2 regions of the Desulfoluna sp. CYM3A genome follow, and region 2 is predicted to be linked to the other one. Evidence: riboswitches for the same ligand, from Rfam matches in the RefSeq annotation. Region 2 holds a riboswitch; the other holds the start of a gene.
What was found. Region 2 has a riboswitch for thiamine pyrophosphate ahead of thiM (hydroxyethylthiazole kinase). Riboswitches for the same ligand answer to the same signal wherever they lie in the genome.

Region 1 (4,478 bases), 270 kb from region 2:
GGCGCTCGATGGTGCCGATGCGAACCGCGTCAACGATCATCTCATCGGTGATCTCAGCCTCTTCGAGGATGGCGTCGGTGAGGGCCTCGGAGAAGAGGGAAGCCTGGTCGATGAGCTCTTCACGCTTGGCCTGTGCCTCGTCGAGGAGCTCAGCGGGGATCTCTTCCACGCGGATGTTTTCACCGTTGTCGCCGTCGAAGTAGTAGGCTTTCATGGCGATGAGGTCCACCACGCCCTGGAGGTTGTCCTCAAGGCCGATGGGAATCTGCATGGCAACAGCGTTGTGACCGAGCTTCTCGTTGAGCTGGTCGATAACGCGGAAGGGGTTGGCGCCGCTTCGGTCGCACTTGTTAACGAAGGCGATACAGGGAACCTTGTAGCGCTTCATCTGGGCATCAACGGTGATGGACTGTGACTGGACACCGGCCACAGAGCAGAGAACCAGGATGGCACCGTCAAGAACACGCAGGGAGCGCTCTACTTCGATGGTGAAGTCGACGTGGCCGGGGGTGTCGATGATGTTGACCTCGTGGCCCTTCCATTCACAGTAGGTGGCAGCCGAGGCAATGGTAATGCCCCTCTCCTTTTCGAGTTCCATGGAGTCCATGGTGGCGCCGACGCCGTCTTTGCCCTTTACGTCATGGATGGCATGAATCCTGTCGGTGTAAAAGAGAATGCGCTCGGTCAGGGTGGTCTTCCCGGAGTCGATGTGGGCGCTGATGCCTATGTTTCTAACTTTCTGCAAGTCGGTCTTCATTGTCACGTATCCTTCTTGAAAAAACGATCGAGGCAGCACATGACAACCCAAAAGGGAATGAAGACGTATCATTCCCTGTCCGGTGGGTGTAAGTCACACGTTACCCCGGTTTAACGAGCCTTTCCAGATTTTGCTCATGGTGGTTTGTTTGCTTAGACCAGACAAAAGGCCGGCGTCAGGAGCAATCAAGGGCACCGAATATATACAAAAGCATACGATTGTCAATCTTAAATTCTCATGAGGGAACCTTTTTTTCTCCGAAAACGGGTGCGGCAAGGGGAAAAGTGGACGCAAAAGGGAACGGAGAAGGCGCTGAAATCGAGAGATCCGGAGGTTTCCGGTGCAGGGATCTGAGGGGGTGAAAAGGTGCTTTGAAAAATGATAAAAAGTGGCCCCAAGTCTTGAAATCTTCAATAGTTATACTGGAATGGTACCTCCGGGTCAATGGGGTAAAGCAGGGGCGGTTCGGAAAGCCCGACCCGGCAGCCGCCCATGGGGAGGGCACCGGTGTCGGAAAAATCATGGGCTAGCTTGGGTGCCGAGCCGTGAAAACAGGCTCTGGACGACCTGCAGGCATTCCCGGGAGTCGTTGCGGAACCCTTCGTCCACAGACTCGTCGGTTTTCCTTGCGCGGGCGGGGCGGATGATGCTAAAAGAATCTCACAATCAGTTGTAACTTTGCTGGGGGTGCCCTTAACCGGGCTGAGACGGAGATATTCCAACCCTTTGAACCTGACGCAGTTTGTACTGCCGTAGGGAAGCCACATACACGATTTTTGTCGCGGCGCTTCAAAGCCCCCCGACACCTCACGTATCAGGCTGCCTGCGGGCGGCCTTTTTTTTTGGCCGCTCGCGGTCCGGTACCTGGCCCAGGCTCACAGGCCTCGGTGCCGCTCCGGAATCATCGGTCCTGCGCCTTGGAAGCCCTTTCCTTGGTATCTCCCCTTCATACAAGAATACCTGTCCTCCAGCTTATGGCCCTGGTTCGGTGTGCCTGTGGCGCGGTTTTTGTCTGCGTTTACGGACCATGCGCGTTTCCGGGGTTTCCAGGAGGTGTGTCTATGATGGTTAACGGCAGCGAAGAGAGCCTGTCCCAAGGTGACATGACCTTGGAGCGGTTCCTGGAGCACAAAGGGCTTCACCCCGGCAGTGTCGTGGTGGAGCGAAACGGCGAGGTGGTGGAGCGGTCCCGGTTCGGGGCGGTGACACTGAGCGAAACCGATAAACTTGAGATCCTGCGATTTGTGGGAGGGGGGTGCTGATGGACGATTGTTTTCAAATTGGGGGAAGAGAGTTTTCAAGCCGGCTTTTCATCGGAACCGGGAAATACCCGGCCGATGGCCTGATCCCCGACGTGTGCGAGGCTTCCGGCGCCCAGGTGATCACCGTGGCCCTGCGCCGTGTGGATTTTGCCTCGGAGACCGACAACGTGATGAAGCACATTCCCGAGAACATGGTGCTCCTTCCCAACACCTCCGGCGCACGAAACGCTGAAGAAGCGGTGCGCATCGCCCGCCTTGCCCGGGCCGCCGGGTGCGGGGACTGGATCAAGATCGAGGTGATCAGCGACCAGCGTTACCTGCTCCCGGACAACCTGGAGACCACAAAAGCCACGGAGATCCTCGCAGCAGAAGGGTTTCATGTTTTTCCGTACATGAACCCGGATCTCATGGATGCCCGGCGCATGGTGGATGCCGGGGCCGCCGCGGTCATGCCCCTGGGCGCTCCCATCGGCACCAACCGGGAGATGCAACCGTGAGATGATACGGATCCTCATCGATGAAATCTCCCTTCCCATTATTGTGGATGCGGGCATCGGAAAGCCCTCCCAGGCGTGCGAAGCCATGGAGATGGAGCTGCCGCTGTTCGTCAACACGGCCATTGCCTCTTCCAGTGATCCTGTGTCCATGGGGCGTGCCTTTGGCCGGGCCGTTGACGCCGGACGTGCCGCCTACCTTGCAGGCCTTGGTTCGACACGCAAAGAGGCATCGGCTTCGTCCCCCCTTACCGGGTTCCTCGGGCAGGGGAGGGCGTGATGGGCTTTTTCGATGTATGGAAGTCCCTGGACCCGGACGAGACCCTTGCCCGCATCAACGGAGCCACGGAGCGTGACGTGCAAGCCGCCCTGGACGCACACAGATGTTCGACCGACCATTTAATGGCCTTGCTGTCGCCTGCGGCAGTGCCTTTCCTTGAGGCAATGGCCCAAAAAGCCCACGAGTCGACCCTGCGCCATTTTGGCCGGCAGATCCTGTTGTTTACTCCCATTTATATCTCCAACCACTGCATCAACCAGTGTGTTTACTGCGGGTTCAACGCCAAGAACAAGATCCACAGGCGCCAGCTGAGTCTGGAAGAGGTGGAGTTCGAGGCTGCGGCCATTGCCGAGACCGGGCTCAAGCATATCCTCCTGTTGACCGGCGAGGCACCCAACGTGGCGACTCCGGCCTACATCGAAGAGAGCCTGTCCATCATCTCCAAATACTTTACGTCGGTGGGGATTGAGATCTACCCCGTGGACGAGGATGGGTATGCCCGGTTTGTGGCGGCTGGGGCCGACAGCCTCACCGTGTATCAGGAGACCTACAACGAAGATCTGTACAAGACCCTGCACCCGGCCGGACCCAAGCGGGATTTCAGGTTTCGACTGGAGGCCCTGGAGCGCGGGGCCCGGGCCAGGATGCGCGGGATCAATCTTGGCGGGCTTGGTGCTGGACCACTGGCAAACGCAGAGGGCTCCACCGCGCCCAACTGGATCAGCCTTCCAAGATGGCTTTGGGGCCTTTCCCTCCTTCCTGGCATGCACCCCCGCGCCCGGTGCTATAAACAGCCATCTGGACGCCGGTATGGTCCAGGCCATGACCGCCTTCCGTCTCTTTTTGCCCCGGGCCGGGATCACCCTGTCCACCCGGGAGAGCGCTTCGTTTCGCGACAACGTGCTTCCCCTGGGCATTACCCGCCTGTCGGCAGGTTCCTGCACATCCGTGGGAAGCCATACCGAAGAGGAGGGCTCCGGCCAGTTCGATATCAATGACGAACGGAGCGTGGTGGAGATGGACGCCAACTTAAGGGGGCGCGGGTACCAGCCCGTGTACCAGGACTGGAGGATGCACTGATGGACACCCTCGGAGGGTCCCTTGTGAGCCGCGTGGGGAAAGATCCCATGGAGCGTGTCTCTTCGGCCTGCATCGGTATTGCAGGGGCCGGGGGCCTGGGGTCCAATTGTGCCATGCACCTGGTGCGCATGGGGTTCCGCCACCTCGTCATCGCCGATTTTGACCGGGTGGAGCCCTCCAACCTCAACCGGCAGTTCTTTTTTGCCCGCCAGGTGGGGGAGAGCAAGGTGGATGCCCTGAAAGAGAATCTGGTCGCCATCGAGCCGGAGGCAGAGGTTAAAACCCACTGCGTGCAGGTGACCGGCGAGAACATCGGGGGGCTTTTCGACTTCAATGCCGTGGTGGAAGCCTTTGACCGGGTGGAGTCCAAGCAGCTTCTGGTGGAACGGTACCTGGCGCGCGGGACCTTTCTCGTGGCCGCCTCCGGCATCGGCGGCTGGGGAGATGCCGATCGCATCGTGACCCGGAAGATCACCCCCACCTGTTATGTGGTGGGGGACGGGGTCACTGAAGCGGATGAGGCCGCCCCTCCCATGTCTGCGGTCGTATTCATTGCGGCGGCCAAACAGGCGGATTTCATATTGGTAGGGTGGTGAATGGTGGGA
Region 2 (4,478 bases):
CTTGTACCCGTAGAATTCAATGGGATTTTTCCTTCCATCGTAGTCAAAATACTGAACCGAGGCGTCCGCGGCCTTGGTGTCCCGGATCACCTTGTCGCTTTCAAGGTTGATCTCCTCCTGGAAAAGGGATTTCAACACAATGGCCCCGGCCCCGTTTTCCGCAAGGCGCCTGACCCCTTCCACCGTGCCGGACAATCCGGAGCTTCCCACGACAATAGGGTTCTTGATCGACATTCCCAGGTACGAGGTGGACGTATCCATGCGTCATCTCCTTAGATTTGGTGGTGATCGGACAGGAGCCGTCCCGTCCCGAAGGCCATGGGCCTCGCCCGGGAAGGGCGGCACATGTATTGGAATAAGCACCGCAATGAGGCGTCGGTGATGGAGCATGATGCCCCGGTGGATATGGGGGCGTGCCCTGCCGGGGACAAACGCAGGCGAGATATGGAGAGAAACGAACAGAGGGCACGCGATGTCAGGGGGAGGGTAGCGTAAAGGCGCAACCGTAACCCCTTGGTTGAACAGACTTACATCTTACCCGATGCCAATTGGAGAATCAAGTTGCGGTGCCCGGCCCGACACTGGAAGCTTCAGCCCATCCGTTGACAGAAGCTGGCGGCCTTGATACGAATACATCCATCGCAAACAACAACATTGTTACCAATGCAAAACAAGACACCACGGTCATTGTAACCCATCACCGGCCCCGCCAACCCAAAAGAGGACACACCCATGAAAGCATGCCGACCCGTCTATTGGATGTTGCCGCTCCTGATGCTCGCCGCCGCCACCTGGACCCATGCAAAACCTCTGCGGGAAAAGCCCGCCCTGGTACTCCAGATCACCATCCATAATATGCGCGGCGACTTTCCCATGCGATACAAAGACCGCCTGGGCAAGGGGGGCCTGCGCTACCTGATGACACAGGGGACCCATTACACAAACGCCGGCTTTCCCCATGCCGGAACCGAGCCCACCGTGGGCCATGCAGCCCTGTTCACCGGCACCTCCCCTTCCCGCAACGGCATTGTGGCCGGAAGCTGGTTCGACCGGAACAAAGGACGTGTCATTACCAGTTGCGAGGATGACCGCTACCCCCTTATCGGAAAAACACCGGTAGAAGGAGAAGGCCGGGCCCCCTCGCAGATGCTCGCGGCCACCATCGGTGATGAGCTGACAATAGCCACCAACGGGGGAGCCAGGGTGTTCAGCGTCTCCCTCAAGGATCAGGGCGCCATCCTCCCGGGAGGGCACACCGGCAAGGCGTTCTGGTTCTCCACAACAGACGGTTCCTTTATAAGCAGCAGCTACTATTTCACCCAGTACCCCGACTGGGTTGCGCAATGGAACGCGAAAAAACATGCCGACGCTTACAGAAACAGGTCGTGGCAACTTCTTTACGCCCCATCCACCTACCTCTTCGGCACGGATGACAGGCGCCCCTTTGAGGTGGACATGTTCGGCCTGGGCACGACCTTTCCACACCCCCTCAACGCAGAGCCCTCGCATTTCTACGCCAGCCTTGCCGCCACACCCTTCGGAGACGAGCTCACGGCGGACTTTGCCAAAACCCTGATCAGGGAAGAAAAACTGGGGCAAGGGCCCCGCACCGACTTTCTGGCCGTGGGCTTCTCGGCCACCGGTTCCATCGGACGCCTCTTCGGAGCCTCAAGCCTTGAGGCGGAAGACACCATCCTACGGGTCGACAAGCTGTTGGCCGACCTGTTCCGATACGTGGACAAGGAGATCGGCCTGGACCGGACACTTGTTGTTCTCTCATCCAACCACGGCATGTGCGAGACACCCCAGCACCTGGCAAGTCTCGGCTTTGACGTGGGATGCCTGCCCTCCGGTCCCATAATCCGGGAGGTCCTGGCAAAGGCCCTGAACAAGCGGTTGGGTGTGCCCGAATCAATCGTCCGGCTCTACGACCACCCGTACGTCTATCTCGACGAAGAAGAGATCGCAAAAACCGGAGTCAGCCTTGCCCTGGTGGAGACAACAGCCGCCGAAGAAATCATGAGCATCCCGGGCATTGCCGGAGCCCTGACCCGCACGGACCTTCTCAAAGGGACCGTGGCCCCCACCCCCACCAACATGGCGATCCTCGACAGTTTCCATGCCGGTCGCTCCGGCAACATCCACGTCATCGCTGCGCCATCCACTTACGTTACCGGCAAAACGCCCTCCGCCTTACCCCAGGGCGACGACACCTATGTTCCCCTCTTTTTCGCAGGCTGGGGCATCCCCGCCCAACGTATCACGCGCCCCGTCACCCCCTACGACATCGCCCCAACCCTTGCAAGCGTCCTTGAAATCAAGGCACCCTCGGGCGCTGTGGGGATTCCCCTGGAAGAGGTGCTGAAGGAGGATACGCCTGCTGAAAACTGGATCACGGCAAGCCGCACCGCACTGCCATGAGATAAGGGCGAATGTGTTGACAACCTCGCCTGACCACCCTATACAAACTGCATCACACGATGCGGCTTTCCACAAGCCGTACACGCAGGGGTGGCTTAAGGCCTGAGATCATACCCGTTGAACCTGATCCGGATCATGCCGGCGAAGGGAATTGCGAAGCGCATCGATCTTTCTTTTTGGGGGGCAGTCGCCCCCCTCTCAAGCCCTCCTCAGCCGTTTTTCAACCAATGCATAAGGATTTAGGATTGTGAACGACCTTGCCCTAAAAGCAGCTGAGAACCTATCAAAAATCAGGGAATCCAACCCCCTTGTCCACAACATCACCAACTACGTGGTGATGAACTACACAGCCAACGCCCTCCTTTCCCTGGGGGCCTCGCCGGTGATGGCCCACGCGGAAAACGAGGTGGAGGAGATGGCCTCCTTTGCCGGTGCCCTGGTCCTCAACATCGGCACCTTGAGTGACCCTTGGATCCGGGCGATGATCTCGGCAGGAGCCAGGGCCCGATCCCTGGGCACGCCGGTGATTTTAGACCCCGTGGGCTCCGGGGCCACCACCTTGAGGACCCGCACCGCCACCCGCCTCATCCGGGAAGCGGGGGTCACCCTTATCCGTGGCAACGCCTCGGAGATCCTCTCCCTGCAACAGGCAGGCTCCGGCACCCGCGGCGTGGATGCCGTGGACACCGTTGAAGACGCCGCGGCCATGGCCTCGACCCTGGCAACGGAACTGGGAGCCACCATCGCCATCACCGGCCCGGAGGACATCGTCACCGACGGCGCACGCACGGCAAAGATCCGGGGCGGCCACCCCCTCATGGCACGGGTCACGGGAACGGGCTGCACGGCTACGGCCATTACCGGGGCCTTTGCGGCCGTGGACCCCGACCCCTTTACCGCGGCCTGCTCTGCCCTGGCCTTCTTCGGAATGGCCGGGCAAAAAGCGGCCGAAAAAGCCTCGGCACCGGGAAGCTTTATGATCGCCCTTCTGGACGCCCTTTACACCCTCACCCCCGAGGAGCTGCACACCGGATGCGCCATGGATGTCATTGGCTCTGGCCCAAAGGAACAGCGCCCATGAACCGCCCTTCCGACGTGGACTACGCCCTGTACCTGGTGACGGACCAAAAGCTCTCCAGAGGACGCAGCACCCTGGAGATCGTCCGTGGGGCTGTCTCCGGGGGCGTCACCTGCGTCCAGCTTCGGGAAAAAGAGGCCTCCACACGCACCTTCATCGAGGAGGCCCGCGCCATCAAGGCATGGCTGGATGATAAAGGGGTGCCCCTGATCATCAACGACAGGGTGGATGTGGCTCTGGCCGTGGGCGCCTCCGGCGTCCACCTGGGACAGAGCGACATGCACATCCGCGATGCCAGAAGCCTTCTGCCCCCGGAGGCCCTCATCGGGATCTCTGCGGAATCCCTGGAGGATGCCCTGGCCGTAGAGCGCGAGGGAGCGAACTACATTGGCATCAGCCCTGTGTTTGCCACCCCCACCAAAACCGACACCGCCCCGCCCCTGGGCCTTGACGGGGTGAGGCGAATCCGCGCAGCGGTGGGCATCCCCGTTGTCGGCATCGGGGGCATCGGCCTTGCCAACGCAGCCGAGGTGATGGCGGCAGGGGCCGACGGCATCGCCGTGGTCTCGGCCATCGTGGCCGCAGATGATCCGCAAAAGGCCGCAAGGGGCCTTAAAAAAAAGATTGGATAAAACGAGGCGAGCGGGCGTACGGCTGGGACTGCTGCGCAGGGTAAAACGGGCTTCAGCGCCCTGCTCGGGTAGCCATTGGGGAATAATGGTTACGATTCAGTTTATGCCTCCGGCGGCCCTGCCGGGGGCTAAACTTTTGCCTGATCTTACAACGACGGGTTGAACAAGCAGGGCTTCACAGTTCTTCGAAAATGACGTTTGGGCCTTGATTATCGTTTGGCCGCGACCTTCAAAAAAAACGGGAAAATAGACCGAAACGGAGCGCCGCACACAGGTGCGGCTTTTTAATCCGTCGTTACCCGTGCCGCACAGGAGTGCGGCGCTCCATAAGGACAAGGGTGTTTGGG

Region 1: linked by a shared signal. The riboswitch ahead of thiS (sulfur carrier protein ThiS) and the one ahead of thiM (hydroxyethylthiazole kinase) in region 2 are both predicted to bind thiamine pyrophosphate.

Annotation. Positions count from the first base shown of each region.
Region 1 covers NZ_CP186556.1:1,933,950-1,938,427, forward strand. The annotation lists gene fusA (elongation factor G) at 1-757, opposite strand, end outside; TPP riboswitch at 1,431-1,533, shown strand; gene thiS (sulfur carrier protein ThiS) at 1,819-2,019, shown strand; partial or broken gene ACOYW1_RS09990 (thiazole synthase) at 2,019-2,793, shown strand; partial or broken gene ACOYW1_RS09995 (radical SAM protein) at 2,958-3,383, shown strand; gene ACOYW1_RS10000 (hypothetical protein) at 3,616-3,873, shown strand; gene thiF (sulfur carrier protein ThiS adenylyltransferase ThiF) at 3,873-4,469, shown strand.
Region 2 covers NZ_CP186556.1:1,663,759-1,668,236, reverse strand. The annotation lists gene ACOYW1_RS08690 (alkaline phosphatase family protein) at 733-2,421, shown strand; TPP riboswitch at 2,498-2,589, shown strand; gene thiM (hydroxyethylthiazole kinase) at 2,669-3,502, shown strand; gene thiE (thiamine phosphate synthase) at 3,499-4,131, shown strand.